Regions from separate parts of the Pseudomonas nanhaiensis genome, predicted to be linked through region 3. Evidence: riboswitches for the same ligand, from Rfam matches in the RefSeq annotation. Region 3 holds a riboswitch; each other region holds the start of a gene.
What was found. Region 3 has a riboswitch for cobalamin ahead of btuB (TonB-dependent vitamin B12 receptor). Riboswitches for the same ligand answer to the same signal wherever they lie in the genome.
Positions count from the first base shown of each region.

Region 1: it holds a riboswitch for cobalamin, as region 3 does, so the genes downstream of both, KEM63_RS15170 (TonB-dependent receptor domain-containing protein) here and btuB (TonB-dependent vitamin B12 receptor) in region 3, are expected to answer to the same signal.
Region 2: it holds a riboswitch for cobalamin, as region 3 does, so the genes downstream of both, KEM63_RS01490 (cobaltochelatase subunit CobN) here and btuB (TonB-dependent vitamin B12 receptor) in region 3, are expected to answer to the same signal.

Region 1 covers NZ_CP073751.1:3,307,355-3,310,628, forward strand. The annotation lists gene dxs (1-deoxy-D-xylulose-5-phosphate synthase) at 1-1,639, shown strand, start outside; cobalamin riboswitch at 1,669-1,863, shown strand; gene KEM63_RS15170 (TonB-dependent receptor domain-containing protein) at 1,969-3,274, shown strand, end outside.
Region 2 covers NZ_CP073751.1:319,839-323,112, reverse strand. The annotation lists gene KEM63_RS01490 (cobaltochelatase subunit CobN) at 1-1,247, opposite strand, end outside; cobalamin riboswitch at 1,330-1,462, opposite strand; gene KEM63_RS01485 (hypothetical protein) at 1,505-1,678, shown strand; gene KEM63_RS01480 (DUF2188 domain-containing protein) at 1,704-1,928, opposite strand; gene ligD (DNA ligase D) at 1,949-3,274, opposite strand, start outside.
Region 3 covers NZ_CP073751.1:2,164,164-2,167,437, forward strand. The annotation lists gene btuB (TonB-dependent vitamin B12 receptor) at 1-1,224, opposite strand, end outside; cobalamin riboswitch at 1,338-1,582, opposite strand; gene cadR (Cd(II)/Pb(II)-responsive transcriptional regulator) at 1,705-2,157, shown strand; gene fdhF (formate dehydrogenase subunit alpha) at 2,450-3,274, shown strand, end outside.

The DNA of each region.
Region 1 (3,274 bases), 1.1 Mb from region 3:
CAAGATCCTTACCGGCCGACGCGAACGGATGCAGACCCTGCGCCAGAAGGACGGCCTGGCCGCCTTCCCCCGCCGCAGCGAAAGCCCCTATGACACCTTCGGCGTGGGACACTCGAGCACCTCCATCAGCGCTGCCATGGGCATGGCGGTGGCCGCGCGTCTGCGCGGTCTGGAGCAGCGCACGGTCGCGGTCATCGGCGATGGCGCACTGACTGCCGGCATGGCGTTCGAAGCGCTCAATCATGCCTCCGACGTCGAGCCGGACATGCTGGTGGTCCTCAACGACAATGACATGTCCATCTCGCGCAACGTTGGTGGTCTGTCCAACTATCTGGCCAAGATTCTCTCCAGCCGCACCTACTCGCATGTTCGCGAGGGCAGCAAGAAGGTCCTGTCGAAGATTCCCCAGGCCTGGGAGCTGGTACGGCGCACCGAAGAACATGCCAAGGGCATGCTGGTGCCGGGGACCATGTTCGAGGAGCTGGGCTGGAACTACATCGGTCCTATCGATGGGCACGATCTGCCGACTCTGGTGACCACGCTGAAGAACATGCGCAAGCTCAAGGGGCCGCAGTTTCTACATGTGATCACCCAGAAGGGCCGGGGCTTTTCTCCGGCTGAAGCCGATCCTATCGGCTATCACGCGATTACCAAGCTGGAGCCCAAACCCGCTCCGGCGACACCGGCAAGCGCCAGCAAACCGAAATACTCCAACGTTTTCGGTCAATGGCTGTGCGACATGGCTGCACAGGACAAACGCCTGGTCGGGATCACCCCGGCGATGAAGGAAGGCTCCGACCTGATCGCCTTCAGCGAACGCTTTCCGGACCGCTACTTCGACGTTGCCATCGCCGAGCAGCATGCAGTGACCCTGGCGGCAGGCATGGCCTGCGAAGGCATGAAGCCGGTTGTGGCGATCTATTCGACCTTCCTGCAACGTGCCTACGATCAACTGGTGCATGACGTCGCAGTGCAGAATCTCGATGTCCTGTTCGCCATCGACCGTGCGGGCCTGGTCGGCGAAGATGGGCCGACCCATGCGGGCAGTTTCGATCTGTCGTACCTGCGGTGCCTGCCCAACATGGTCATCATGGCCCCGGCCGATGAAAACGAAACGCGGCAGATGCTCAGCACCGGCTTCCTGTTTTCCGGTCCGGCCGCTGTCCGCTATCCGCGCGGCATCGGCCCGGGCGCAGCAATCGACCCGTCGCTCGAACCGTTGCCAATCGGCAAGGGTGTGATTACCCGCCAGGGTAGCGCGGTCGCCATGCTCTGCTTCGGCACCTTGCACGCCAACGCACTGACCGCTGCCGCCTCGCTGGACGCCACCGTGGCCAACATGCGCTTTATCAAGCCGCTGGATACCGATCTACTTCGCCAGCTGGCAGAGGACCACGACCTGCTGGTTACCGTCGAGGAAAATGCCGTCATGGGTGGTGCCGGCAGCGCGGTGAACGAGTGGCTGCTTGCCGAAGGCATCAGCAAGCCCGTTCTCAACCTCGGACTTCCAGACATCTACGTCGAACACGCCAAGCCATCGGAAATGCTGGTTGAATGCGGTCTTGACGCCCCCGGTATCGAGAAGGCAGTACGCGCTCGGCTGGCACTGTCTGGTGAACCGACGATCAGGCAGGCTTGACCCCATCGCGCCGAACCAATAAAGTCCGTCGGCTTTTCAATCGCAGGGTGCCCGGTTATGCCGGGTGAAACGGGAAGTCGGTGCAACTCCGACGCTGCCCCCGCAACGGTAAACGACCGCAGGCCAGGCCTGCAGAGCGCGCCATCAGCCACTGTGCTTCAGCATGGGAAGGCGGCCCGCTCGATGTCGTGAGCCCGGAGACCGGCCCTGATGATTGCTGAGGTGACGCGGAGGGCGCCACCGGTCAGCGCAGGCGTGCGGCCGATTCCCTTCGAACCTCAAGCCTGGCCGACTTTCGCCCTCCTCAAAAGCTGCTTTTGAGGATATTCATGAACAAGTCGTTGTTTCTGCTACCTGCCCTGCTTCTGCCGACCGGCGCGCTCGCGGCCGGCCCCCTCGCCCTGAGCGACAGCATTATCACTGCCTCGCGGCAGCCCCAGCCAGCCGGCAGCACTGCCGCTGCCAGCAACGTGTTTACCCGCGCCGATATCGAACGACTGCAGCCCCGATCCGTGGCCGAGCTGCTACGGCGCATCCCTGGCGTATCAATCACCACCAACGGTGGATTGGGCAGCCTGACCACCCTGTCGATGCGCGGCACCAGCGCGACGCAAAGCCTGGTGCTGGTGGATGGCCAGCGCATCGGTAGTGCATCGGCCGGCCAGCCCAGCCTGGAGTTTTTGAATATCGAGAACATCGAGCGCATCGAGGTCATCCGCGGGCCGCGCTCGGCGATCTATGGTTCGGATGCGATCGGCGGTGTAATTCAGATATTCACCCGTCGGGGTACCCCGGGCCTGCAGCCCAGATTGAAGCTGGGTATCGGCAGCAATCAGACCTATGTGCGCAGCCTGGGGCTCTCCGGCGGCGACGCGCGCACGACATTCGACATCGGCGCAACCTTGAGCGAGACCGCCGGCTTCGACCGCACGCGCCACAATCAGGGCGGGGACCAGGATCGCGACGGCTACCGCAACGAGGCTTACAACCTGAGCGTCGATCATTGGGTGACCGACGCCGTTGAGCTGGGCGTCCGTTTAGCTGAACAATCGGGCAACACCGAGTACGACCTCTTTGGCAATCCAGAAGACGATTTCCGGCTGAGCACTGCGTCGACCCATCTGCAATGGCAGGCCAATCCGCTCTGGACGACACGCCTCGAGGCCGGTCATGCCGAAGACAAGCGCGACAGCCGCTATGATCTCGCGACATACACGTACAACACCTACCGCGATTCGGCCAGCTGGCTGAATACCTTGAAGCTGAGGGACGCGCACCAGCTGCAGGCTGGCCTGGATTGGTGCGAGGACCGCCTGCACAGCAACTCGAGCTTCACCCGGACCGAGCGTTACAATCAGGCTGCCTTCGTGCAATACCGGTTCGGCGGCGATCGCCTCGGCGTGGAGCTCGGTTGGAGGCACGATGACAACGAACAGTTCGGCCATGCCAACACACGCAATGCCGCACTGATCTTGCCGATTGCTGACGGCCAGAGCCTGGTGGCTTCCTATGGCGAAGGCTTCCGAGCTCCGACCTTCAACGACCTCTACACGGCCTTTGGCGCCAACCCACTACTGAACCCCGAGCGTTCCAAGAGCTACGAACTGCAATGGCGCGGCCAACTGGACCACGCCG
Region 2 (3,274 bases), 1.8 Mb from region 3:
TGGCGGCCAGGCGGATGGTTGTAATAGATGATGCCGACCCGCTTGCTGGCATTGTCGGTGTCCTGCAGGCGCTGCCAGCCGCGAACCCGATCGGCCAGTGCCTCGACCCGTTCGGCGATCGGAACGCTGAAGCCGTAGCGGATACCGCTGACCGGATCTTCGCGCGCAGATTGCCAGGTGGCCAGCGCCAGCGGCTGGCTGGCGCCCTGCAGTTCCGGCAGCGCCAGCTGGTAATGCACCTTGTCGCGCCCGATCCCGTCAGTGGAGAGCTGCCAGGCCTGCTCATCCCGATCATCCAGACGCAAGCCCTTGATCACCGGCACATCGAGCCGGGCCAGAAGCCTGCTGGCTTCTTCGCGGCCTTCGCCGCCGCCCATGACGAAATCCTGCAGCACCACCACGGCGGCCAGCGGCGCCTGTTTCCGCTCGACCAGCCACTTGAGCGCCGATACCGTGCCTTCACCCCAGTCAGCAAACACGCTGACGCAGCCCAGCTTGCGGTCCGCCAATGCCTTACAGAGCTGGTCGTTGAGTTCTCGGTCGCCGCTGCGATCGGCGCGGCTGTGATCTATGATCGCCACGCTGCGGCCATCGCTCCATTGCAGTTCTTCGAGGTCGCGGATCGCGCCGGCCTGGTAGAAACGCCATGGCGGGCGCGCTACAGGTGCCGCGACGTTCACCCGGGGCTCGCTGCGCGCGGCAAGCCAACCCAGCAGCCGGGCGATATTGTCGCTGCCGCCTGCCAGCCAGTAGCTGCGCGCCTGGATCCACTCGGCCTGCTGCGGATGCGCGCGCTGCATATCCGCGACCCACTTCGACAGATCATTGCCCGGCTTCTGCGCTCCCAGCAGCCGCGCCTGATCGGCATTATCGAACGTCGGAGCGCCAGCGCTGCGGGAGAGCGCCACCAGGCGCTGCTCGCTGTGCATTATGAAAAGATCCTTCCCCGGCCAGCGCTGCAACAAGGTGTGCAGGCGTTCGGTTTCCGGGCCGAACAGACCGACCGCCAGCACCTGCGTGCCATCGTTCAGCCAGCGCTGGATTTCGGCGTCACTGAGCTCTGCAAGCTGCTCCGGCGTCCGGGCGCTGATCGGGACCTGGGCCCCGGAGTCAGCGAAGCTTGCAGCGGCCGCCGCAAACTCGGCAGCGCTGTACTGGGAAACAATGGCGTTGATCCGGGCGTGACCCAGAGCCGGCCAGAAGAGGCCGAAGAGAAACAGCAGCAAGAAAATTCGATGGTGTCGCATGCCCACTCCGTCATGACGTGGGCTACCGACGACAGCAGAAGACGCATGTTCTGCAATCCATCGGGAAGTCGCCCACCGCAACCTAACCTGAGGGAGTGTGGGCTGTATCGGGCTCGGTCGTCCGGGACGACCCTACCGTTGCGGGGGCAGCGACAGCATTCGACTGTCTTCCAATTTAACCCGTCGGAACGGGCACCACGCACTCCATGTGCCGCGCGTCAAAGCGTGGCAAGCGAAGCACCATACGCAGGGCACACGTGGGAATCAAGCACGCGGTCAGATTCGGTGGGCAGCAATCAGAAAATCAGCATGAGCAGGCCAATGATGACCAACAGGCCGATGAGGAAGATGATACCGACCGTACTGGCGAGAAATTTAAGCATGCGACGCTCCTGAAAAAGGGGGATTCACAGGGTGTGACCCGAACCTGACCGGTAGGTTCGGGCCAGGCGCGCTTCAACCTTCGCTACGGGCCGGGTCGGCGCTGCGCGGATAGGTCCGCTCTTCCTGGATGCTCCCGTCCTGCAGATGAATCTTCACCGAGCCAGTCTTGCCTTCCATGAATTCCTTCATCAGCGTCAGCATCTCCTTTTTGGTTTGCGCGCGCCTTGCCGGCCTCGATGCGCCTTCCTTGATCAGCTGCCAGCCATTGTCGGTCGGGGTGACGTGATAGTTCTGCATGAGCGTACTCCTCGTTGGGGTCAACGTTTCAAACCGAGACGTTCGCGCATCTCGGCAGTAATGGTCTGCTCAACTTCGGCATAGCCGGCCCAGGGATCATCATCCAGCTCCTCGAGCCGTTCGTGCAGGTTATGGACAGTCCAGAGGTTGGCGCTCGGGATCTCGGTAATCTCCTCGCGGAAGATGGGCACCGATACCGGCATGCCTTCACGGGTGCGCGCGGCGAAGGGGCCGATGGTGGTGGCACCCTGGCTGTTGCGCAGATAGTCGATGAAGATGCGTCCGACGCGATTCTTCGGCCCTGACACCGCAGAAAACCGTTCGGGAAGCAGCTTGGCCATATGTTTGACGATGGCCTGGCTGAAGCTTTTCACCTCGCTCCATCCGGCAGACGGGGTGAGCGGGACCACCAGGTGGATACCCTTGCCGCCGCTGGTCTTGGCAAACGACTGCAGCCCCAGCTCGTCGAGCACTGCCAGTGTCAGCTGGGTCGCTTCGACCATCGCCTTCCACGGCAGCGCCGGATCGGGATCAAGGTCGAGGATGAAGCGATCGGGCCGTTCCAGATCCGCGGACGTTGCATTCCAGGTGTGGAATTCGATGGTGCCCATCTGCACCGCGCCGATCAGCGCCTCAGCGTTGTTGACCATCATCACCGGCTGGCCGGAATATTCCTTGCCCATGGTTTCGATGCCGGGGATGGCCAGACGGTCGGCGTTCTTCTGGAAGAACAGCTCGCCAGCGAGGCCCTCGGGGGCGCGGACCAGCGCTACAGGGCGATTCTGCAGATGGGGCAGTATCCAGCCGGCGACCCGGGCGTAGTACTCCGCCAGCTGCAGCTTGGTGGTCCCGCTACTGGCATCGATCACGCGGTCGGGGTGGGTGATGCGCAGATTCGGTCCGGCGTTGCCAGCCGCCTTGCCGGTCTGCTTGGCGGACCCGCCCCGGGCACCGCCCTGCGGCGCCGCGGCTGGCTTTTCGGCGACGATATCCGTCGCCGGCTTGTCGTCTCGCAGCCCCTGGAATACAGCGTGCCGCACACTGCCATCCTTGGTCATCTCGGCGTACGAGACTTCCGCCAGCAGCTTCGGCTTCAGCCAATGAACGCCTCGCGCATCAACTCCCTTTGGCGGATTGGCAAGTGCCGGCTTGTCGACTTCCAGCGGTTTGAGTTTCCTGTGGATGCTGCGCAGGCTCGCTTCATTGAAGCCTGTGCCGACTTTGCCGGCGTAGCGCAGCTCGCCACTGTCGGCATCGTGCAGACCCAGCAGCAAGGCACCGAATGCGCTGCGGCTGCCCTTGGGTTCGCTGAAGCCGACGATCACGAATTCCTGCCGGTGCTTGCA
Region 3 (3,274 bases):
GTTGAAGGTGGGCGCCTTGTAGGCGGTGCCATAGCTGGCGGTCGCCTGAATGGCGCGGTTGACGGCAAACCCATAGCCGATACTGCCGGTATTGTGGCGGCCATGCTCCTGGTTGTCGTCGCTGCGTACGCCTAGTTGCCAGCTATGGCGGCCGAAGTCGGCGAGGTATTGGGCATACACGCCGTGGTTGTCCCGGCTGTCTTCACGGAAGTCCGTGGTGCCGTTGACCGAATCCTCGAGATAATCGTAGCCGAGGGTCAGCAACTGATCCGTGCCGACCTGCAGGTCGTTCTGCCAACCGAAGCTGTCGCGACGGGTATCGATGCGTGTGTTGAACACACTGCCATTGAAGGTATCGAGCTTGTCCTCGCTGCGCCCTGCCTGCAACGTGACCTGCCAGGGCTCGAGCGGAGCAAAGGCTGCTCGCGCTCCATAGGTCTTGAGCACGTTATCGGCATTGGCGAGGCGGCCGGAATCGAAGTCGTTGTGCGAGCGCACTTCGGTAAGATAGCCATCCAGCGCCAGACCGCTGTCGAAGCGATAGCCGCCGTTGAGGCTGGCCGACAATTCGCGATACCCGTCATGGTCCGGCTCCGGTGCAGGTGAGCCCGGCCGCGCATCAATGCCACGCGTATCCAGGCTGCTGACGCCAAGGTTGTACCAGGCGCTGCCCTGTCCGCCCGACACACCCGCACTGCCGGCGTGATGGTTGTGGCTGCCGGCGGTGATCGATGCATAGGGCGTGACGCCGTCCTGTTCACCGCGTCGGGTGAATATCTGGATGACGCCACCGATCGCTTCCGAACCGTACAGACTGGAGCGCGGCCCTCGCACAACTTCGATGCGTTCGATCAGCTCGACCGGCAGGTTCTGCCAGGCCGCATCACCGGTTGTGGCCGATCCCGTGCGCACGCCGTCGATCAGTACCAGTACGTGGTTGCTGTTGCTGCCTCGAATGCTGACCGTCGTATTCTTGCCCGCGCCGCCCGTGTTTGTCAGGCTGAGTCCGGGTACCCGGCGCAGAAGATCCGGCACATTGTTGGCCTGCAGACGCTCGATTTCGTAACGGCCGATCACACTGGTCGCGGCGATACCGGGGGTGGTGCTCTGAGTGGTTCGGGTGGCCGTGACCACCTGATCGTCGAGGCGATAGGGGTTTGCTACGGATGACGTGGAAATAGCGAAGATGGCCGCGGCGACCGAGGCGGAAAGAAGAGTATTCATTGGTGTCTGGCTGCTCCGTCGTGCCTACCCGCACGACCCTGCTGTTGGTAATGCAGGGGCGAACAACGCTGGCAGACGGCACGCGAGCCGCACACCCGCAGAAGCCCGCCGCTCTGCTGTGAAAGCGTCAGGCCGGTCTCCGGGCTCACAAGTGAATGATCCATCACATGGATCGTCGATTCGGCGATTGCACCTTCCCATGCCGAGGCACAGTGGTCTGAGCGATCGCTGCCGGCCAGATGGCTGGCGGCACTTGTATACCGTTGCGGGGGCAGCGCCGGGTTTGCTCATCGAGCGTACCGGCTTCCCAGTTTCACCCACCGAATCATTGGCGGGCACCTGAAGCAGGCGCAAGGTTAGAAGTTTTGTAACAAGGCGTCAACGGAGATTGCGGTTCGGCGGTGCATTGCGGATAGCGGATTTGCCACAACGCCTGCCAGTCGTCACCATGAAACGGGACAGTCTGTCAGGAGTCGCGTCATGAGGATCGGAGAGTTGGCCGCCGTCACGGCGTGCCCGGTAGAAACCATTCGTTACTACGAGCGTGAGGGGTTGGTCCCTGCCCCGTCCCGCCTGGCGAACAACTATCGAATCTACGGGCGCGAACATGTAGAGCGGCTGACGTTCATTCGCAACTGCCGCTCTCTGGACATGACGCTGGAGGAGATCAGACGCTTGCTGTCCCTGCGTGACCAGCCGAGCGAGAGCTGTGATTCGGTGAACAGTCTGATCGACGAGCACATGCGCCATGTGCAGACACGCATCGATGCCCTCCATCAACTGCAGGCTCAGCTGGCTCAGCTACGGGATCGATGTGCCGGCTCGCAGGACATCGACCACTGCGCAATCCTTGGGCAATTGAAAACCACTGGTGCGCTGACGCCGTCGGAGTCCGACGGCAGCCATGTCGGCCGCAGCCACCCTCATCGCTAGGCGCTCAGGCTGCGCGGGGACGCTGCAGCCGGCAGCAGGCGGAAACCGGTCCGGTAGCCGTGAACGAATCTTTCCCATACCAGTCCCAATCCGAAAGCGAGACCACCAAAACGTCGTCCTAGACCAGATGGCCAGGGTTCGCTCGTTTGGCAACGCCGGTTCGCCGGCGGGAGCAGTGGTTCGTTCGCGATGGTGCGACCTCACCATCTGTTGCCAGAGCGCTTCGAAGAAGGCGCAGGATGCCAGGAAGGTCCAAGCCGGATGAGCACCAGGCCCCATAACAGGTGCCCTGATGAGCAAAGCGACAGACTGCACGATTATCTACGACGGACAGACACTGACCGGCAAAGCGGATCAGCCTCTGGTCGAATTCCTCGGCGAACACGGCATCGATCTGCCGCATGTCTGCTATCACCCGTCTCTGGGACCGTTGCAGACCTGCGATACCTGCTGGGTGCTGGTCGATGGCGAGCTGCAGCGCGGCTGCACCTTGAAAACCTCCGAGGGGCTGGCGCTCTCCAGCACCGGCCAGGCGCAGACCGCACGCGGCGAAGGGATGGACCGTCTGCTCGCCAAGCATGAGCTGTATTGCACCGTCTGCGAGAACAACAACGACTGCACCCTTCACGACACGGTCGTGAGCATGGACATTCCGATTCAGCGTTATGAATTCCAGCGCACGCCGCACGAGAAGGACCATTCCAACCCGTTCTATACCTACGATCCCGACCAGTGCATCCTCTGCGGACGCTGCGTCGAGGCCTGCCAGAATGTCGAGGTGAACGAAACGCTGAGCATCGACTTCACCATGGAGCGTCCGCGCGTGCTGTGGGATGGCGGCGACACCATCGAGGGATCAAGCTGCGTGAGTTGCGGGCATTGCGTGACCGTGTGTCCCTGCAATGCGCTGATGGAAAAGACCATGCAGCCCGATGCGGGCCCCTTCACGTCCATTCCCCAGGAGGTGAAGCGTCCGATGATCGACATGGTCAAGACCGTCGAACGCACGATCAGCGCCAAGCCGATCACTGCGATTTCGGTCATGGACAAGCACTGGCGGCAGCCGGAGGTAAAGCGCACCAAGACCGTTTGCACTTACTGCGGCGTCGGCTGCTCC